Regions from separate parts of the Streptomyces sp. NPDC086080 genome, predicted to be linked through region 2. Evidence: riboswitches for the same ligand, from Rfam matches in the RefSeq annotation. Region 2 holds a riboswitch; each other region holds the start of a gene.
The links. A riboswitch is a leader RNA that binds a small molecule or an ion and turns the genes downstream of it on or off. The one in region 2 is predicted to bind thiamine pyrophosphate.
Positions count from the first base shown of each region.

Region 1: it holds a riboswitch for thiamine pyrophosphate, as region 2 does, so the genes downstream of both, thiO (glycine oxidase ThiO) here and thiC (phosphomethylpyrimidine synthase ThiC) in region 2, are expected to answer to the same signal.
Region 3: it holds a riboswitch for thiamine pyrophosphate, as region 2 does, so the genes downstream of both, ACIF9R_RS10600 (thiamine ABC transporter substrate binding subunit) here and thiC (phosphomethylpyrimidine synthase ThiC) in region 2, are expected to answer to the same signal.

Region 1 is NZ_JBITRU010000003.1:24,840-31,720, reverse strand. It holds gene ACIF9R_RS04285 (Rv2175c family DNA-binding protein) at 551-916, opposite strand; gene ACIF9R_RS04280 (NAD(P)/FAD-dependent oxidoreductase) at 1,021-2,262, opposite strand; gene ACIF9R_RS04275 (hypothetical protein) at 2,276-2,641, opposite strand; TPP riboswitch at 2,678-2,789, shown strand; gene thiO (glycine oxidase ThiO) at 2,787-3,953, shown strand; gene thiS (sulfur carrier protein ThiS) at 3,950-4,150, shown strand; gene ACIF9R_RS04260 (thiazole synthase) at 4,153-4,947, shown strand; gene pknB (Stk1 family PASTA domain-containing Ser/Thr kinase) at 5,349-6,881, shown strand, end outside.
Region 2 is NZ_JBITRU010000007.1:193,552-200,432, reverse strand. It holds gene ACIF9R_RS11765 (hypothetical protein) at 156-1,016, shown strand; gene ACIF9R_RS11760 (VWA domain-containing protein) at 1,098-2,483, opposite strand; gene ACIF9R_RS11755 (DUF1540 domain-containing protein) at 2,691-2,993, shown strand; gene thiC (phosphomethylpyrimidine synthase ThiC) at 3,085-4,896, opposite strand; TPP riboswitch at 4,889-5,076, opposite strand; gene ACIF9R_RS11745 (YibE/F family protein) at 5,149-6,588, shown strand; gene ACIF9R_RS11740 (SsgA family sporulation/cell division regulator) at 6,663-6,881, opposite strand, start outside.
Region 3 is NZ_JBITRU010000006.1:245,613-252,493, reverse strand. It holds gene ACIF9R_RS10615 (maleylpyruvate isomerase family mycothiol-dependent enzyme) at 1-616, opposite strand, end outside; gene ACIF9R_RS10610 (ABC transporter ATP-binding protein) at 641-1,660, opposite strand; gene ACIF9R_RS10605 (ABC transporter permease) at 1,661-3,262, opposite strand; gene ACIF9R_RS10600 (thiamine ABC transporter substrate binding subunit) at 3,310-4,392, opposite strand; TPP riboswitch at 4,473-4,578, opposite strand; gene rlmN (23S rRNA (adenine(2503)-C(2))-methyltransferase RlmN) at 4,603-5,733, opposite strand; gene ACIF9R_RS10590 (phosphatidate cytidylyltransferase) at 6,000-6,881, opposite strand, start outside.

The DNA of each region.
Region 1 (6,881 bases), on a different contig from region 2:
GACCGGACAGGCCCGACGGCTGGCGCCGGGCCTGTGCGGCCCGGCAGGTCGTGCGCGGGCGCGTCCCGCACCCGGCGGGCCGTCCACGGATGTCCCCCGCCGGCACACCGCCCACGGCGGGCCGACAGCTGGCACACGCAGACGCCTCAGCCGCGCCCAGGGTGTCATGAGCCTGCGAACCCGGTGGACCCGGCGGGCCTCGCCGGGCGGCCACCGCCCACGGCGAGCCGGGACGCGCAGCTCCCTCGGCCACCCCCGAAGCACCCTGCCCGTACGGACTCGGCGGGCCCGGCGGCCTCGTCACACAGCCCCACCCGGCACACCGCCCACGGCCGGCGGCCCACACCCGCAGCCCCCTCGGCCGCGCCCAGGGTGCCAGGCGCGCACGAACCGGTGGACCCGGTGGACCCGGCGCGCGGCCTCCGCCCGGCAGGTCGTCCGCGGATGCCGCCGGCCGAGACCGGAGCGGAGGGCTGCCCGCACAGGCGGGCCCCCGGCCGGGGCTCACCCGCCCCGGCCGGTGTGGTCCATGACTGCGGTCGGGTGCCGGTCAGACGGCGAGTGCCTGGGCCCGGCGCTTCACCTCCGTGCCACGATTCTCGCCGAGCGCCTGCGCGGGGGTGCCCGGCAGGCTCGGGTCGGGGGTGAACAGCCACTCCAGCATCTCTTCGTCCGTGAAACCGTCGTCCCGCAGGAGCGTCAGGGTGCCACTGAGGCCCTTGACCACCTTGTCCCCGTCGATGAAGGCGGCGGGGACGTGCAGCGCGCGGTTCTCACCTCGGCGTACGGCGATGAGCTGGCCGTCCTTGACCAGCTGCCGGACGCGCGTCACCTCGACGCCGAACTGCTCGGCGATGTCGGGGAGAGTGAGCCAGGCGGGGACGAGAGCATCGATCTTTGCGTCAATCTCGGTCACGGGACAAGCCTGCCACCTGCCACTGACAGTCGGAAGTCAGCCCCCACCACCTGGGCGGACGCCCGGGCCGGGCGCGCCGGTGGGGCGCGCCGGCCGGAAGCCCGTCAGGCCGTCGCCGACTTCAGCGGCCGCGCCGGGTCCGCCAGCAGGTCCGCGTCCATCGCCGTACCCGCCTCGATCAGCCGGCGCCCCTGCGCCAGGTCCCGGGGCCGCCCCACGGCGAGCAACGCGACCAGACGGGACTCCCGCAGCCAGCAGACGCTCCACGCCGCGTCCGCCGGGTCCCCGCGCCACATGGTCCGGTCGGCGTCCGCGTGGTGGCCCGCGTACTGGACGAAGCGGCCGAACTGCTCGGACCAGAAGTACGGCACCGGGTCGTACACCGCCGGGCCGCGCCCGGCCTGCCCGGCGAGGATGTTCGTCGCGACCGTGCGCGGCCCCTGGAGGGCGTTGTCCCAGTGGTGGACCAGCAGACGTTCGCCGTAGCGCCCGGACGGGAAGGACGCGCAGTCGCCGACCGCGTACACGTCCGGCAGGGAGGTCATCAGATGGTGGTCGGCGGCGACCTCGTCCCGTGCCCCGAGTTCGATCCCGGAACCCGCCAGCCACGCCGTGGCGGGCCGGGCCCCGATGCCGACGACCACCGCGCCCGCGGGCAGCCGCGACCCGTCGTCCAGGACCACGGCACCGGCCTCGACACGCTCCACGCGCGCATGCGTGCGCAGCGCGACACCCGCCTCGGCGTACCAGGCGGTCATCGGGGCGGCCACCTCGGCGGGCAGCGCCTCGGCGAGCGGCCGCTCCGCGGCCTCCACGACGGTGACTGCGCAGCCCGCCTCACGGGCCGCGGTGGCGAACTCCGCGCCGATCCAGCCGGCGCCGACCACCACGACGTCGTGCTGCCGCGCGAGCACCGGACGCAGCCGTTCGGCGTCGTCCAGGGTGCGCAGCAGATGCACGCCCCGGACGCCCTCCGCGCCGGGCAGCCGCACCGGCTCCGCGCCGGTGGCGATCACCAGCACGTCGTACGGGACGGGCCCGGCCTCCGTGTCCAGTTCGTGGTCGCCGGGGCGCAGGCCGCGCACCTCGCAGCCGAGCCGCAGTTCGATACCGAGTTCCTCGAAGTCGACGTCGAAGGCGGAGTCCTCGGCCTTGCCGAGCAGGACCGCCTTGGACAACGGCGGCCGGTCGTAGGGCTGGTGGGGCTCCGCGCCGATCAGGGTCACGGTGCCGGTGAATCCCTGTTCCCGCAGGGCGACCGCGGTCCGCACGCCTGCCATGCCCGCGCCCGCCACCACCACCCGCCGCGGTGCCGACCGTCCCGGTTCCAGCGTCTGCTCGCTCACCCGCTCACCCTAGTCACTCGGTCACCGACGGGACGGCGTGGTCCGGGAGCTGCTCCACCACGCTCGTCCCGCTGCCCGGCTGCGACTCCCACTCCCAGCGCTCCTCCAGCCGTACCCGCCCGTCGGGCAGCTCCACGACCGCGGACACACAGTGCCCGCAGGACGTCGTACCGTCCCGTTTGAGCTGTACGTACCGGAAGTCCAGCCGGTCCCCCTCGCGGGTGCCCACCAGGTGCCCGCGCACGACGTCGCCGCCCGCGTACTCGGCCCAGATCTCACCGCCCCGCTCGTGGTAGAGGAACCGGGTACGGGTGCCGACCTGGCCCGGAGCCTGGTCGGCCACAGGGGCGAGGACAAGTCCGTCGAGCGATCGGGCCACGTGGGGTCTCCCTTGCAGGCGCTAGGGTGGCCAACGTAAAGCACTCGCGGGAGCCCGGACGCACCGGGCTGAGAGGGAGGCTGGCGGCCTCCGACCGTACGAACCTGATCCGGGTCATGCCGGCGAAGGGAGGGGCTGGACGCCCATGTCGCCCACGCGTACGTCAGACGTCCTCGTCATAGGGGGCGGAATCATCGGCCTGGTCACGGCCTGGCGGGCCGCGCAGCGCGGTCTCGTCACGACCGTGGTGGACCCCGAGCCGGGCGGTGGCGCCGCCCAGGTGGCCGCCGGGATGCTGGCCGCCGTCACCGAACTGCACTACGGCGAGGAGACCCTGCTCGGCCTGAACCTCGCCTCCGCGCGGCGCTACCCCGACTTCGCGGCCGAGCTCACCGAACTCACCGGCCACGACCTCGGCTACCGCCGCTGCGGCACGCTCGCCGTGGCCCTGGACGCCGACGACCGCGCCCACCTGCGGGAACTGCACGCCCTGCAGCAGCGGTCGGGGCTGGACGCGCAGTGGCTGTCCGGGCGGGAGTGCCGGCGCCTCGAACCGATGCTCGCGCCCGGGGTGCGCGGCGGACTGCGGGTGGACGGCGACCATCAGATCGATCCGCGGCGGCTGGCGGCCGCGCTCGTCGCCGCCGGTGAGCGCGCGGGCGTCGCCTTCCACCGCGCGTGGGCCGAACGGCTCGTGGTCGCGGGCGGCCGCGCGAGGGGCGTTCTCACCTCCGACGGCACCGAACTGGGCGCCGGGCAGGTGGTACTCGCGGGAGGCAGTCTCAGCGGCCGGCTCGCGGGCGTCCCGGCGGACGTACTGCCGCCCGTGCGGCCCGTGAAGGGGCAGGTGGTGCGGCTGGCGATGCCGGAGGGCCCCGGCCCCTTCCTGAGCCGGACCGTGCGCGCCGTGGTGCGCGGCAGTCATGTCTACCTGGTGCCGCGCGAGAACGGTGAGTTGGTGATCGGCGCGACCAGCGAGGAGAAGGGCTGGGACACGACGGTGACCGCGGGAGGTGTGTACGAACTGCTGCGCGACGCCCACGAGCTGGTCCCCGGGATCACCGAACTGCCGCTGACCGAGACCCGGGCCGGGCTGCGTCCCTGCTCCCCCGACAACGCGCCCCTGCTCGGCCCGACCGGGCTCGACGGGCTGCTGCTGGCCACCGGCCACCACCGCAACGGCGTCCTGCTGACACCGGTCACCGGCGACGCCCTGGCGGATGTCCTGACCACCGGTGAACTGCCCTGGGAAGCCCGCCCGTTCAGCCCTCTCCGGTTCGGCGTCACCGCCCTCACGGAGCAGCCCGTATGAACATCTCCGTCAACGGGGAGCCCCGGGAGTACCCGCCCGGCACGGCTCTCCACCTCGTCGTGACCTCGCTCACCGCGGCGCCCTCCGGAGTGGCCGCCGCCCTCAACGAAACCGTCGTTCCCCGCGCGCAGTGGCCCACCACCCCCCTCTCCGAGGGAGACCGGGTGGAGGTCCTGACCGCCGTCCAAGGAGGCTGACCATGGCCGACGATCCGTTCGTCCTCGGCGGTACGTCCTTCACGTCCCGTCTGATCATGGGCACCGGAGGGGCGCCGAGCCTCGATGTGCTGGAGCGGGCGCTCGTGGCGTCCGGGACGGAGCTGACGACCGTCGCGATGCGGCGGGTGGACCCCTCGGTGCACGGGTCCGTGCTGTCGGTGCTGGAGAAGCTGGGCATCCGGGTGCTGCCGAACACGGCGGGGTGCTTCACCGCCGGGGAGGCCGTGCTCACGGCACGGCTCGCGCGGGAGGCGCTCGGCACGGATCTGGTCAAGCTGGAGGTCATCGCCGACGAGCGGACACTGCTGCCGGATCCGGTGGAACTGCTGGACGCGGCGGAGACGCTCGTGGACGACGGGTTCACGGTGCTGCCGTACACCAACGACGATCCGGTGCTGGCGCGGAAACTGGAGGACGTGGGGTGTGCGGCGGTCATGCCACTGGGGTCTCCGATCGGGTCCGGGCTGGGCATTCGCAACCCGCACAACTTCGAGCTGATCGTGGAGCGGGCGGGGGTGCCGGTGATCCTCGACGCGGGGGCGGGGACGGCGTCGGACGTGGCGCTGGCGATGGAGCTGGGGTGTGCGGGGGTGATGCTGGCGTCGGCGGTGACGCGGGCGCAGTCGCCGGTGCTGATGGCGTCCGCGGTGCGGGCGGCGGTGGAGGCGGGGCGGCTGGCGCGGCGCGCGGGGCGGATTCCGCGGCGGTGGTTCGCCATGGCGTCCTCTCCTGCGGAGGGCCTGGCGGTACTGGATCCGGAGCGACCGGCGTTCTAGGTGCCCTGCCCTGGCCGGGCGGGGGCCGGGTTCCGCTCGCCGACGCCTGCGAGGGGCCGCCGCGCGCTCCAGGGGCCGCCCAGGTACAGCTTGCCGGTGCGGGGCAGGGGCGGGTTTCACTTGCCGGCGCTTGCAGGGTGCCGCCGCGCCCACCCGTGCCGCCCCAGCGGCACGACTGCCCGCGGCTGGGGCGGCAGGCTGGCCGGCCCGCAGCCGGGGCGGCGGGCTGGCCGCGGCTGGGGCGTGGGCTCACAGCCCGACGGGAACTGCCCGCGGCCGGGGCGGCAGGCTGGCCCGGTGGGCTGTGCGTGGCTTCGGTTGGGAGGGCTGCACGTCACAGGTCCGCTGCAACAGAGGGTGAACAGGGCGGCGGTGTCGGTGCGGCCTCGTAGACTCGGCGCGTGGACACGACCCTTCAGGACCCTCTGGTCGGGCAGGTGCTCGACGGCCGCTACCGCGTCGACGCGCGGATCGCGGTCGGCGGGATGGCCACGGTCTACCGGGCCATGGACACCCGCCTCGACCGTATCCTCGCGCTCAAGGTGATGCACCCCTCCCTCGCCTCCGACGCCTCGTTCGTCGAGCGGTTCATCCGCGAGGCCAAGTCCGTCGCGCGGCTGGCCCACCCGAACGTGGTGCAGGTCTTCGACCAGGGCACCGACCGGGGGTACGTCTATCTGGCGATGGAGTACATCGCCGGCTGCACCCTGCGCGACGTGCTGCGCGAGCGCGGGGCGCTGCAGCCGCGGGCCGCGCTGGACATCCTGGAGCCGATGCTGGCCGCGCTCGGCGCCGCGCACCGGGCCGGGTTCGTGCACCGGGACATGAAGCCCGAGAACGTGCTGATAGGGGACGACGGCCGGGTCAAGGTCGCCGACTTCGGACTGGTCCGCGCGGTGGACTCGGTGACGAACACCTCGGACACCGTGCTGGGCACGGTCTCGTACCTGGCCCCGGAGCAGATCGAGAACGGCGTCGCCGACCCCCGTGTGGACGTGTACGCCTGCGGCATCCTCCTCTACGAGATGCTGACCGGCGAGAGGCCGCACGAGGGCGACTCCCCCGCGATCGTGCTGTACAAGCACCTGCACGACGACGTGCCGCCGCCGTCGGCCGTCGTGCCCGGCATGGCGTACGAGCTGGACGAGCTGGTGGCGTCGGCGACCGCGCGCAACCCCGAGGTGCGTCCGCACGACGCGGTGGCGCTGCTCGCGCGGGCCCGCGACGCGCGCGGCCGGCTCACCGGCGAGCAGCTCGACGCGATGCCGCCGCAGGCGCTGATGGCGGAGCACGCTCGGCACGACAACAGGGACGACCGTACGAGCGTCATCCCGCGCGCCCTCACTGTCCCCCGCCCGTTGCCCGTCAACGAGGACGAGGGCGCGGGCCCCGTGCATCACACCAGCCGGTTCGCGTCACCGCCGCCGCTGCCGCCCCGGCGCCGGACCACCGCGCTGTGGCGCGGCCCGACGGCGATCGCCGTGGCCGTGCTGCTGGTCCTCGGGCTCGGCGCGGGCGTGTGGTACATCAACTCCGGCCAGTTCACCAAGGTCCCGCCGCTGCTGACGAAGACCGAGCAGCAGGCCCGGGACCGGCTGGCCGAGGCCGGGCTGGACGTCGGCCAGGTGGAGGAGGAGTACAGCGACACGGTGGAGCGGGGCAAGGTGATCAGCACCGACCCGAAGGCCGGCGCCCGCATCCGGGGCAACGACTCGGTGTCGCTGACCCTCTCCAAGGGACCGCGGACGGTGCGGGTGCCCGACCTCGACGGTTACCCGCTGGACACGGCACGCTCGATGCTGGAGGACGAGGGCCTGAAGCCGGGCATGGCCACCAGGGAGTTCAGTGACACGGTGCCCGCGGGGTCCGTGATCTCCACGGAGCCGGGCAAGGGCACCGAGGTCCGCGCGGATTCCGCGGTGGCGCTGACCGTG
Region 2 (6,881 bases):
CGCGACCGCACGGCGCGGACGGCAATTTCGGTAAACCCCCTGTCACCGCGCGCCGTCACCGCTCTACCATCGGCTTATCCGTAGCAGGCTCCCCTCCGTTTCTGCCCGACGGCTCGTCAGCATGCCGAGCCCCAAGCCCTACGGAGCATCGGGGGATGCACATGAACAGCGTTCCGCAGCACCTGCTGAGCGAGGACCGCCAGGAATACGAGCGGGTTCTCGATGAGGCGCTGCGCTCCGCACCACACAACCCGGAACTGGCCGCTGTGGGACAGCGGCTCAACTCGGAACAACTGCGCACGATGGCACTCAACGCCACCGCGATCATCACCGCGGCCGCGGCGACCGAGTACCAGCACTATGTGAAGATCCGCGAGGAACTGCGCCGGCCACCGGCGTCGTCCACCCCGGCCGTCCCCGGCTCCACCGAGCAGGGCACGGGCGCGACGGGGCTCGCCGCCACCATGGGCGAGGCCGTGGAGACGGCCGGGGCGGGCGCGGTGGCCGTGGTCGCCGTCCTGGCCCCCGTTCTGGCCGGCACCGCCGCCGCCATCTTCCTGCTGTTCGGTGCCCTCCTGCGGATGATCGACTCCGAGGCCGCATTCGCCCGGACCATGCTCACCACGGGATGGGTGTTCGGCGCGGTGACGGCGGTCGCCATCCTGGTGGCCGCCGTGGGTCTGCTGCTCACCGCGCTGCGCAACAAGCCCTCGGCGCTCGGGGGTGCGTACCGCGAACTCGACGAGGAGGTGTCCCTGGCCAGGGACGTCTGGCGGGAAGCACTGCTGGAGCGGGGGATCCTGCCGTTCCTGCGGGACGCCCTCACCGACCCGGCGGCCGCCACGCTGCAGCACACGGCACCGCCCGCACCGGCCGGCCGGATGCCCAGCCTCGGGTACGACCGGCCGGGCTTCTCCAGCCCCGGTGAGGGCAGGGCCCGCGGCACCCGGCCGAGCTACTCGAGTCCGGACTACTCGAGTCCGGACTTCGGTGGCCCGGAACACCCACCGGAGTAGCCCGGACGGCCGGTGGCCCGTCCGTCGGCTTGCGCTCCGCGCTCGGGGGCGCGAGCCGGATGGATGGGTGAAACACCACTCTCAGAGAATGCCCGCACGCCCCGCGGCCGTGATCCACAGCGGGAACTCGGACAGGAGACGGTCGTACAGCTCGGGGTCGGGGACGGTGCTGATGTCGTCCACGGCGAAGAAGCCGACGTTGTCGACGCGGCGTCCCGGCAACGTGTCCAACCGCTCCAGCACGCCGTAGTTGGACTTGCCCAGCCCCACGAACTGCCAGAAGACGGGCTCCTCCACTGCCTCGTGCAGCTCGCGTTCGATCTCCTTGTTCCGGTAGACACCGCCGTCGGAGAAGAACAGCACGAGCGTCGGAGCGGATGCCGGGTGAGCCCGTACGAACGCGCGCACCTCGGCGATCACCTTCTGCTCCTCGTTCTGGATGCCGACGTCCCGCATGTCGACCTGGCTGGGCTCCAGTCCCTTCTTCCGCCCTCGCCGGAAGAGGCCCACCTCCCCCACCCGCACATGCAGCCGCAGCCACTCGGGAAGCTCGCCGAGCCGCAGATCCGGCAACCGGGCCGGGTTCGAGGCGAAGGTCCAGGCCTGCATCTCTCCGTCGTCGTCCAGTTGCGCCGCCACCGCGGCCATCCGTTCGACGACATCGGCCACGATGCCTTTGGAGTACAGGAAGGACATGGACCCGGAGGCGTCCAGTACGAGGATGACGCGCGCCGTGACCCCGGAAGCCCCGTGCTTGCGCAGACTGACCGCCACCTGTTCCTTGCGCAGCGACAACCGCTTGCGCATGTCGACGGGAAGCCGTTCCTCACCCTTGGTGAGCCGGGGGGCGGCCATCGGTGCCGGGGTGGTGGGCGAGGGTGCCGGAGGGGGCGGCGGAGCCGCCGGGGCCGCGACCGGGGCAGCCGCCGGTGCGGGATCGTCCACGGTGATGCCGAAGTCCGTGGCGAGCCCGGCCAGCCCGGCGGCGTACCCCTGACCCACCGCGCGGAACTTCCACGCCCCCTGCCGCCGGTACAGCTCACCGCCGATGAACGCGGTCTCGCTCCCCGCGGCCATCACGAACCGGGCGACCTCGGCTCCCGTCCCCGCGTCGAGCAGCCGGAGCATCAGCCCCGGTACCTGCCCGAAGGTCCCGCCGTCGGCCGACGCGCACAGCGCGATCCGGTCGACGGCCGGTTCGACCGCGCCCAGATCCACCTCGACCGTGTCGGTCGCGGTGCCGGAGCCACGCTGCTTGCCGAGGTGTCTCACGGCACCCGAGGTGTGCCGTGGCTGGTTGTAGAAGACGAAGTCCCGGTCGTCCCGCACCCGCCCCGACTCCGTCAGGAGCAACGCGGAGGCATCGACGTCCGGTACCCCGGCCCCGGCCTCCCAGGCCAGCTCGGCACGCACCACGGACGCATCGACGGGAAGATTGGACCCCTTGCTCATCGAACTCGCTGTCATGGGGCCAGTCTGCCCCCGCCCGGCGAAGACACGGGTCGGCGCATTCCCTCGTCCATGAGGACGACAACAGGTCGAGGAGCGGGCCGCCGCAGACACACGGCTCAGGGGCCCTCGGCCTGGATGCGTCGACATGCGCCGACACCGGATGTCGCAGAAGGTGGAAAGGAAGAACGCGGTGGTCGTCACCTCCAGAAAGTGGGTTCCCTCATGGCAGCCACGCCCGTCATGCAGCTCCCGGTCATCAGCCAGTGCGCGGCCGAGGGATGCGCATACAACAACGACCACACCTGTCACGCCGCGGCGATCACTGTGGGCGATGTCGGCAAACCCGTCTGCGACACGTTCATGAGCGCGGACATGGAGGGCGGAGAGCCCTCCGTCACCGGACGGGTCGGCGCGTGCAAGATGGCCGACTGCCGCCACAACACCGCGCTGGAGTGCCACGCCCCGGCCATCACCGTCGGCTACGAGCGCGAGCGGGTTGACTGCCTCACCTACGCTCGGGCCTGAGCGACGGGCGCGGCCCTCGGGAACGCGAGTCGGTGCCGAGGTCTCAGTGGTCCCCGACAGCTGTGCCGGGGGCCACTGAGACGCCGGAACATCAGTCCGCGATCGGCAGGTAGAGCCTGTTCCCCCGGGCGGCGAACTCGGCGGACTTGGCCAGCATCCCCGCCCGAACCTCATCGTCACCGGCCTGCGGATCGTCACCGCCGAACTGCTCCGTGATGCTTCTGCTGATCTTCATCGAACAGAATTTCGGACCGCACATCGAGCAGAAGTGGGCCGTCTTGGCGGGTTCCGCCGGGAGGGTCTCGTCGTGGAACGCGCGGGCCGTGTCCGGGTCGAGGGCGAGGTTGAACTGGTCCTCCCACCGGAACTCGAAGCGGGCGTCGGAAAGCGCGTCGTCCCATTCCTGCGCCCCGGGGTGCCCCTTGGCCAGGTCGGCCGCATGGGCGGCGATCTTGTAGGTGATGACGCCGGTCTTGACGTCGTCACGGTTGGGCAGGCCCAGGTGTTCCTTGGGCGTGACGTAGCAGAGCATGGCCGTGCCCCACCAGGCGATCATCGCGGCACCTATGCCGGAGGTGATGTGGTCGTACGCCGGCGCGACGTCGGTGGTCAGCGGGCCGAGCGTATAGAACGGGGCTTCATCGCAGATCTCCTGCTGAAGGTCGATGTTCTCCTTGATCTTGTGCATCGGGACGTGGCCCGGCCCTTCGATCATGGTCTGTACGTGGAAACGCTTCGCGACCCTGTTGAGTTCCCCGAGCGTGCGCAGCTCCGCGAACTGCGCCTCGTCGTTGGCGTCCGCGATGGAGCCGGGCCGCAGGCCGTCGCCGAGCGAGTAGGTGACGTCGTACGCGGCGAGGATCTCGCAGAGCTCCTCGAAGTTCTCGTACAGGAACGATTCCTTGTGGTGCGCCAGGCACCAGGCGGCCATGATCGAGCCGCCGCGCGAGACGATCCCTGTCTTGCGGTGGGCGGTGAGCGGTACATACGCGAGACGCACACCCGCGTGGACCGTCATGTAGTCCACGCCCTGCTCGGCCTGTTCGATGACCGTGTCCTTGTAGATGTCCCAGGTCAGCTCCTCGGCCCGGCCGTCGACCTTCTCCAGGGCCTGATAGAGCGGCACGGTGCCGATGGGGACGGGGGAGTTGCGCAGCACCCACTCGCGCGTGGTGTGGATGTTGCGGCCGGTGGAGAGGTCCATGACCGTGTCCGCGCCCCAGCGGGTCGCCCAGGTCATCTTCTCCACTTCCTCCTCGATGGAGGACGTCACCGCCGAGTTGCCGATATTCGCGTTGACCTTCACCAGGAACCGCTTGCCGATGATCATCGGTTCGGTCTCGGGGTGGTTGACGTTGGCCGGCAGCACCGCCCGTCCCGCCGCGATCTCCTCGCGGACCACCTCGGGAGAGACATTCTCCCGGATCGCCACGAACTCCATCTCAGGCGTGATCTCTCCGCGGCGCGCGTACGCCAGCTGCGTGACCGCCCGGCCCGGACGGCCACGGCGCGGCAGGCGTGGCCGCCCCGGAAAGACGGCGTCCAGGTTGCGCAGGCCCCCACGCGGGGAGGTGTGCTTGACTCCGTCGTCCTCGGGGCGGACGGGACGGCCCGCGTACTCCTCCGCGTCACCGCGGGCCACGATCCAGTTCTCCCGCAACGGGGCCAGGCCCCTGCGCACGTCAGTGTCCACGAGCGGATCGGTGTACGGGCCGGATGTGTCGTACAGGGTGACCGACTGCCCGTTGGTGAGATGCACCTGGCGGACCGGCACCCGCAGGTCGGGGCGAGTGCCCCTGACGTACGCCTTGTGCCAGCCGACGGACGTCCCGTTCTCCCCGTTCGCCGACGTCTCCGTCGGGTTCTGCGTGGAGGCAGGCGTGCGTGCGTCCTTGTTGGTCATGAGACCTACTCCCTACGCCGGCATTACCCGGTAACAGGTTCGGCGGTCGACGCAGCGGCTTCCGTCTGACGTTCCGTGTGACACATCACTGGGACTGCCGTGATGTTTCATGTGAAACGTCGCTGATACGGAGGTCAGCGCCCTCTCAGCCCGGTGCTCCGAGCTCCCGCGTGTACAAAAGGTGTCACCACGCTAGCGTCACTTCTGGCGCGGTGAACAGAGGGCCCCCTCGCTTCTTGCGATGATCGGGCGGTGACCCCGACTCAGCCTCCCCCGTTTCCACCGCCCGAACCACCCCACGGCGCCGACGCCGGGAGCGGACACGGGCACGGGCCCGGACAGGGGCACGGCCACAGCCACAGCCACGGCCCGGCGGCGCCCGTCTCCCGGCATCTGCGCAAGGTCATCGCGGCCATCCTGGTCCCGTTCGCCGCGGCGGTGCTGATCGGACTCGCCGTGCTGTGGCCGGGCGGCGCCCCGGCGCACGAACGCACCGGCGTCGGTTTCGACCGGCAGACACAGGACGCCACGGTCACCAAGGTGGTCGAGGTGAGCTGCCAGTCCGTGAACGCTTCCGGAAGCGTGCCGACGGGTGACACGTCCACGGCCGAGGGGTCCTCCGCCCAGCAGCAGGAGGACGGTACCTGCAAGAAGGCGACAATCCGGGTCGATACCGGCGACGACAAGGGCCGTACGTTCAACGAGATCGTGCAGCCGGACCAGAGCCGTCAGTTGGAGCAGGGTCAGAAGGTCGTGGTCGCCTACGAGCCCTCCGCTCCCGAAGACCTGCAGTACTCGGTCACCGATGTGAACCGGCGCCTCCCTCTGGCGCTGCTCGCGGGCATCTTCGCACTCGCCGTCGTGGCCGTGGGACGGCTGCGCGGTGTCATGGCGCTCGTCGCCTTGGCGGTCAGCTTCCTGGTGCTGAACTTCTTCATCCTGCCGGCCATCCTGCAGGGGTCGAACCCACTGCTCGTGGCCGTGGTGGGAGCAAGCGCGATCATGTTGCTGGCCCTGTATCTCTGTCATGGACTCTCGGCACGTACATCGGTGGCGGTGCTCGGCACCCTCATCTCGTTGCTGCTGATCGGCCTCCTGGGTTCGGTGTTCATCGACTGGGCCGCGCTCACCGGCAACACGGATGACAACACCGGTCTGATTCACGGGCTGTATCCCGACATCGACATGAGCGGACTGCTGCTGGCCGGCGTGATCATCGGTTCACTCGGTGTCCTCGACGACGTGACGGTCACGCAGACGTCCGCGGTCTGGGAGCTGCACGAGGCCAATCCGTCGCTGGGCCGTCGCGGGCTGTACCGCGCGGGTATCCGTATCGGCCGCGATCACATCGCGTCCGTGGTCAATACCCTGGTCCTCGCTTATGCGGGCGCCGCGCTGCCCCTGCTGCTGCTGTTCTCCATCGCTCAGAGCAGTGTGGGGACGGTCGCCAACAGCGAGCTGGTCGCGGAGGAGATCGTGCGTACCCTGATCGGCTCGATCGGTCTGGTCGCCTCGGTGCCGGTCACGACGGTGCTGGCCGCACTGGTGGTCTCGGCCGACCGTCCGGCGGCAGGGGCTCAGGAGGGACGGGCACCGGGTCGGGCTCAGGGGCCCGCCCAGGGGCGCGGGCAGGTACCGGATGCCAGGTCGGCCGCAGGACGCGGCGGAAGGGGCCGGCGCCGCAAGCGGTGAGGTGCTCGGAGTGGAGCGGGGAGCGGGACGTGCTGAAGCGTTCCGCCACACCGTCGACCGACTGGCGCGACGCCTCAGCCGGCGCTCTGCTCCGCCAGGATCCGGTCCAGCGCGTCGTCGAGGTGGGCGTCGAAGTCCGCGAGCGCCCCCTCCTGGCCCAGCGGCACCAGCTTGTCGGTGCGGTCGAGGAAGGCCACGAGCGGTGCGGTCGACGAACGGAACAGTGCCTGGTCGCTCCCGACCTGAAGCCGGATCAGCACCTCCCCCAGCATGTCGGGGTCGACCGGTGAGAC
Region 3 (6,881 bases), on a different contig from region 2:
CCCCTTCGCCGCGCCCGCCGCGCACCGCCGCTCCGGTGTCCGTGGCGTGCAGATGGATGGTGCGCCGGGGACCGCGCAGTCCGTGCACCGCGTCCTCCGGCAGGGTCCGCTGAGCCCACTCCACGATCTCCAGCCACTCGTCGACCGCGTCGGCGGCGGCGTCGGGCGCGACCTCGAAGGGCAGCCCGGCGGCCAGGGCCGCGTCCGCGCGGTGCACGATCAGCTCGTGCGTCATACGGCGGGCCCAGAATCCGGCGTTGTGGATCCCGGCCCAGCTCCACACCTTCGCGTCCGGCCCCGCGTCCCGCAGCGCGCCGACGATCAGCTCGCCGCACTCCGCCAGCCACGCGTCGAGCGCACCGGGATCGCCCCACCGCGCGGGTCCGCCGAAGCCCGGCACCCGCTCCTCGGGAATCTCGTCCCCGGCCCCGGTACGCACCATCAGCGCCGCCCAGCGCAGGGCGCCGCCGACATGCCGTACCAACTGCTCCAGGGACCACTCGGGGGTGGTGGGAACCATGAGGGACAGATCGGCACCGGACCTGACGACGGTCCGCAACTGCCCGGTCTGCAGGGCGATCTCCTGGCAACAGCGGTCATGGGTGAGTCGGGTCATACCGCACACCCTAGGGAGCCGCGCTCACCCCAGCACGGCGATTTCCGCGGCGTCGAACTCCACGCCGACCTCGTCCCCGACCCCGGGCGCGGCCCTGAGCGCGCAGGCCGCCTCCAGGCGGGGTGCGTCGGCGGGCTGGAGGCCGACGGCGACATGGGTGCCCCGGAAGGTGCGCGCGGCCACCGTGCAGCGCAGCCCCTCGTCGGCGGGGACCAGGCGGACACCGGCGGGCCTGACGAGCAGCGTGCGCGGGCCCTGCGGGGCGCCGTCCGGCACGGGGACCTTCCCCCAGGGGGTCACGGCGACCCCGTCCGTCACCGTCGCCCCGACGACGTTCTCGAAGCCGAGGAAGCGCGCCACGAAGGCATCGGCCGGCCGCTGCCACACCTCGAGCGGTGTGCCGGACTGGGCGATCCGCCCGTCCCGCATCACCACCACCCGGTCGGCCAGGGCGAACGCCTCGCCCTGGTCGTGGGTCACGGCGAGCACCGTGGTGCCCAACCGGCCGAACAACTCCCGCAGTTCGACGACAAGACGTTCCCGGAGCGACCGGTCCAACTGGCCGAGCGGCTCGTCGAGCATCAGCAGCCGGGGGCTGGGGGCGAGGGCACGGGCCAGCGCGACACGCTGCTGCTCGCCGCCGGAGAGCGCGGCGACGGCCCGTCCGGCCGCCCCCGGCAGTCCCACCAGATCCAGCAACTCCCCCACCTTGGCGGCCTGTTCACTGCGAGAAGCACCGTGCATCCGTAGCCCGAAGGCCACATTGCCGCCCACGTCCCGCTGCGGGAACAGCTGATGGTCCTGGAACATCAGCCCGACCCCGCGCCGGTGCGCGGGCACGCCCGACTGGTCCCGTCCGTCCAGCAGGATCCGTCCGGAGTCGAGGGGCTGCAGCCCGGCGACCGCCCGCAGCAGCGTCGACTTGCCGCTGCCGCTGGGCCCGAGCACACACACGATCTCGTGCTCGGCGACCCCCAGGCCGACGGCGTCCAGCACCGCCCGTCCGCCGAAGCGGACCGTCGCGGCCTCCAGGCTCAGCAGCATCTAGAACTCCCCGGTCCTGTCGGTCCGCAGCCGCTCCAGCACGAGCAGCGCCACCGCGCACACGATCATCAGAATCGTCGAGAGGGCCATCGCCTGACCGTAGTTGAGGTCCCCGGGCCGCCCCAGCAGCCGCGCCACGGCCACCGGCAGGGTCGGATTCTCCGGCCGTGCGATGAACACCGTCGCCCCGAACTCCCCGAGCGACACGGCGAAGGCGAACCCGGCCGCGATCAGCAGCGCCCGCCGCACCAACGGCAGGTCCACCTCCCGCCACGCCCGCCACGGCGACGCCCCGAGCACCGCCGCCGCCTCCCGCAGCCGTACGTCCACGGCCCGCAGCACGGGCAGCATGGTCCGCACGACGAAGGGGACACCGACCAGCGCCTGGGCCAGCGGGACCAGGATCCAGGAGGCCCGGAGGTCCAGCGGAGGCTCGTCGAGAGCGATCAGGAAGCCGAAGCCCACGGTCACCGCAGACACCCCGAGCGGCAGCATCAGCAGCGCGTCGAACCCGCGCACCAGCCGTCCGGCGTCCCGCCGGGTCAGTGCCACGGCGGCGAGAGAGCCGATCAGCACGGCGATGCCGGTGGCGGCGACGGCGTACTGCAGCGAGTTGCCCACCGCCTCGATGGGCGCGACCAGGAACACGCCCCCGTCGTCCTCGGTCAGCGCCCGGTAGTAGCCGAGGCCCGCGCCACCGAGGGACCGTTCCACCAGCACCGCGAGGGGCAGCAGGATCAGTACGGCGACGGTGGCGACGACCCCACCGAGGAGCGCCCACTGCCCCGCGCCACGCGGCCGGCGTGCGGTCACCGCGGCGTCCACCAGCCGCAGCGCGCTCTCCCGGCGCCGTACGGTCCAGGCATGCAGGACGAGGATCGAGCCCACGGCGGCGAACTGGACCATCGTCAGGACGGCGGCCGTGGACAGGTCGAAGATCTCGGAGGTCTGCCGGTAGATCTCCACTTCGAGGGTGGAGAACGCCGGCCCGCCCAGGATCTGCACCACTCCGAAGGACGTGAAGGTGAACAGGAAGACCATCAGCGCCGCCGCGGCCACGGCGGGCGCGAGCGCGGGCAGGGTGACGGTCCGCCAGGCCGCGAACCGCGAGGCGCCGAGCATCCGCGCGGCCTCCTCCTGCCGCGGGTCGAGCTGGGACCACAGCCCGCCCACGGTGCGTACGACGACGGCGTAGTTGAAGAAGACATGCGCGAGCAGGATCGCCCACACCGTGGTGTCCAGCCGTACGCCCCACACGTCGTCGAGGAGGCCGCCGCGACCGACCAGCGCCATGAACGCCGTACCGACGACGACCGTCGGCAGGACGAAGGGCACGGTGACCACGGCCCGCAGCACCTGCTTGCCGGGAAAGTCGTAGCGCGCGAAGACATACGCGCCGGGCAGGGCGATCAGCAGGGTGAGGGCGGTGGAGGCACACGCCTGCCAGGTGGTGAACCACAGCACCTGCCGGACGTCGGACTGCGCCAGTACGTCCCCGATCCGCCCGAGGTGCCAGGTCCCGTCGGTCTTCAGTCCGCGCGCGACGATCGCGGCGACGGGATAGGCGAAGAACACGGCGAAGAACGCGACCGGCACGGCCATCAGGCCGAGCCGCGCCGCGCTCCCGCGCCGCTTCGCCGCGGCTCGCGTCACTTCAGTACGAGCGAGGTCCACGACTTGACCCACTGGTCACGGTTGGCGGCGATCTTCTGCGGGTCCATGGTCTGCGGGTCCTTGGCCTGCGGACCGAACGTCGCGAACTCCTCGGGCACCTGGGCGCCCTCCCGCACCGGGTACACGAACATGTTGAGCGGCATGTCGTTCTGGAACCGCTCGCCGATCAGGAAGTCGATGAGGGCCTTGCCGCCCTCGGGGTTCTTCGCGTTGCTCAGCAGCCCCGCGTACTCGACCTGACGGAAGCAGGTGCCCTCGGCCACGCCGGTGGGCGCGGTGTCCGGCCTGGGGTCGGCGTAGATCACCTCGGCGGGCGGCGAGGAGGCGTACGACACCACCAGCGGACGGTCGGCCTTGGCCTGCTTGCCGCCGGCCGAGCCGGAGAACTCCTCGTTGTAGGCCTGCTCCCAGCCGTCGACCACCTTCACACCGTTGGCCTTGAGCTTCTTCCAGTAGTCCGGCCAGCCGTCGTCACCGTACTGGGCGGCCGTTCCGAGCAGGAAGCCGAGACCGGGCGAGGAGGTGGAGGCGTTCTCGACCACGAGGAGGTTCTTGTACTCGGGCTCGACCAGGTCGTCGAAGGTCCGGGGCGGAGTCAGGTCGTTCTCGGCGAACCACGCCTTGTCGTAGTTGACGCAGACGTCACCGCTGTCGACGGGGGTGACCCGGTGCTTGTCCTCGTCGACCCGGTACTCGGGCAGGATCAGCTCCGCGTCCTTCGCCTCGTACGGCTGGAACAGTCCGTTGTCCAGAGCGCGGGAGAGCAGGGTGTTGTCGACGCCGAAGAAGACGTCGCCCTGCGGGTTGTCCTTGGTCAGGACGGCCTTGTTCACGGCCTGCCCGGCATCGCCGTCCTCGAGGACCTTCAACCGGTAGCCGGACTGCTTCTCGAAGTCCGCGACGACGTCCTTCGACACGGCCCACGAGTTGTGGCTGACGAGGGTCACGGTCCCGGACCCGCCGTCCCCCGCGTCGCCGCCGTCCGACGACCCGCACGCGGACAGCGCGACCAGTCCCAGCCCGGCGGCCAGAACCATGACCTTCTTGGTGATACCCACTTGATTCCTCCTGGAGTGACCAGGAAGAGACGCGGCCCCGCCCGGGACCTCTGGGTGAGATCCCGGGCAGGGCGCAACAGCTCGAGTGATGACCGATCTCCCTACCCAGAATGACCTGGGCCAGGTTCGGAGGGTCTGCGGCCGGTGCCGCACTCTCAGCGCTGTGGCGCTCCCCTGTCGGAATATGAAGATGTGCTTACGCGAGTCACACTACCTCTCGCTCGCGGCGAGCTGACCACACGCCCCGTCGATCTCCTGTCCACGGGTGTCCCTGATCGTGACCGGCACCCCGTGCGCGGCGATCGCCTCGACGAACGCCTTCTCGTCCTCGGGGCGGGAGGCGGTCCATTTGGAGCCGGGCGTGGGGTTGAGCGGGATGAGGTTGACGTGCACGGGACGGCCCTTGAGCATCCGCCCGAGGCGGTCACCACGCCAGGCCTGGTCGTTGATGTCCCGGATCAGCGCGTACTCGATGGACAGCCGCCGCCCGGAGGTGGCCGCGTACTCGAACCCGGCGTCGAGCACCTCGCGCACCTTCCACCGCGTGTTCACGGGGACGAGGGTGTCGCGCAGTTCGTCGTCGGGGGCGTGCAGCGAGATGGCCAGCCGGCACTTGAAGCCCTCGCCGGTGAACCGGTGGATCGCCGGGACGAGACCGACCGTGGACACGGTGATCCCACGCTGTGACAGCCCGAGCCCGTCCGGCTCGGGGTCGGTGAGGCGGCGGATGGCCCCGACGACCCGGTTGTAGTTGGCGAGCGGCTCACCCATGCCCATGAACACGATGTTGCTGAGCCGCGCCGGGCCCCCGGGCACCTCGCCGTCCCGGAGCGCCCGCATCCCGTCCACGATCTGGTGCACGATCTCGGCGGTCGACAGGTTCCGGTCAAGACCGGCCTGCCCGGTCGCGCAGAACGGGCAGTTCATGCCGCAGCCCGCCTGGGAGCTGATGCACATGGTCACCCGGTCCGGGTAGCGCATCAGTACCGACTCGACGAGCGTCCCGTCGAACAGCTTCCACAGCGTCTTGCGGGTGGTGCCCTGATCGGTGGACAGATGCCGTACGACGGTCATCAGCTCAGGAAGCAGCGCCTCCTGGAGCCTGCCGCGCGAGCCGGCCGGGATGTCGGTCCACTGCTCCGGGTCGTGCGCGTACCGTGCGAAGTAGTGCTGCGAGAGCTGCTTGGCACGGAACGGCTTCTCACCGGCCGCGGCGACGGCCTCCTTGCGCTCGGCGGGCGTGAGATCGGCAAGGTGCCGCGGCGGCCGCTTCGCTCCGCGGGGGGCGACGAAGGTGAGCTCACCGGGAACGGGACGGGCCACGGTCGGGCAACTCCTCATGACGACGGGGTCTGGCAATGCCGCACAGGCGGGGGCGATGGCACCGCTGTGCCTGAGCCAGGAGACGACCCGCGCGGGGCGGGGACGTACGAAAGGGCCCGCAGTCCACCGCGAGCCCTTCCAGGGTACCTGTTCGCCGTCAACCCGATCCGACGAAGATCACCAGCAGCAGCCACACCACGGGAGCCGTCGGCAACAAGAAGTCCAAACGGTCCATGCTGTAGCGATGTGCGGCTACCGCCGCGCGGCCCCGTGGCCCATCTGCCTCACCCCGACCCGACAAACAGGACCAGCAGCAACCACACCACGGGAGCCGTCGGCAACAAGGAGTCCAAACGGTCCATGATGCCGCCGTGGCCCGGGAGCAGCGTGCCCATGTCCTTGATGCCCAGGTCGCGTTTGATCATGGACTCGCCGAGGTCGCCCAGGGTGGCGCTGGCGGCGACCGCGAGGCCGAGCAGCAGGCCCTGCCACCAGCTGCCGTCGTCGATCAGGAACTGCATGCACAGCGCGCCCGCGACCATGGCGAAGCCGATCGCGCCCAGCAGGCCCTCACGGGTCTTGCCGGGGCTGATCCGCGGGGCGAGCTTGTGGGTACCGAAGCGCCAGCCGACGGCGTACGCGCCCGTGTCGCTGACCACCGTCAGCAGCAGGAAGGTGAGGACGCGCCAGGCGCCGTCGTCGGCGGTGAGCATCATCGCGACGAAGGTCGCCAGGAACGGGACGTAGAACGCGGCGAAGACACCCGCCGTGACATCCCTGAGGTAGTTCTCGGGCGGCGCCGTCATACGCCAGACGAGTACCGCCAGCGTGGTGAGCGCCATGGCGACCCACGCGCCCTCGGCTCCCCGCGCGTACCCGGTGACGACCATGGCCGCACCGCCGAGCGCCAGCGGAACGAGGGGCGCCTTGATGCCCTTGCGTTCGTCGAGCCGCTTGGTCAGCTCCCACAGGCCCACCACGACGGCGACGGCGACCACGCCGACGAAGACGGCCTTGACGACGAACAGCGAAGCGACGATCACCGCTCCCAGGCCGACGCCGACGCCTATCGCGGAGCCGAGGTCGCGCCCCGCGCTCTTCTTCTGCGGGGCGGGCGCCGGCTGCGGGGCGTGGGGCATGGGCTCCGGATTCTGCGACACCTCCCC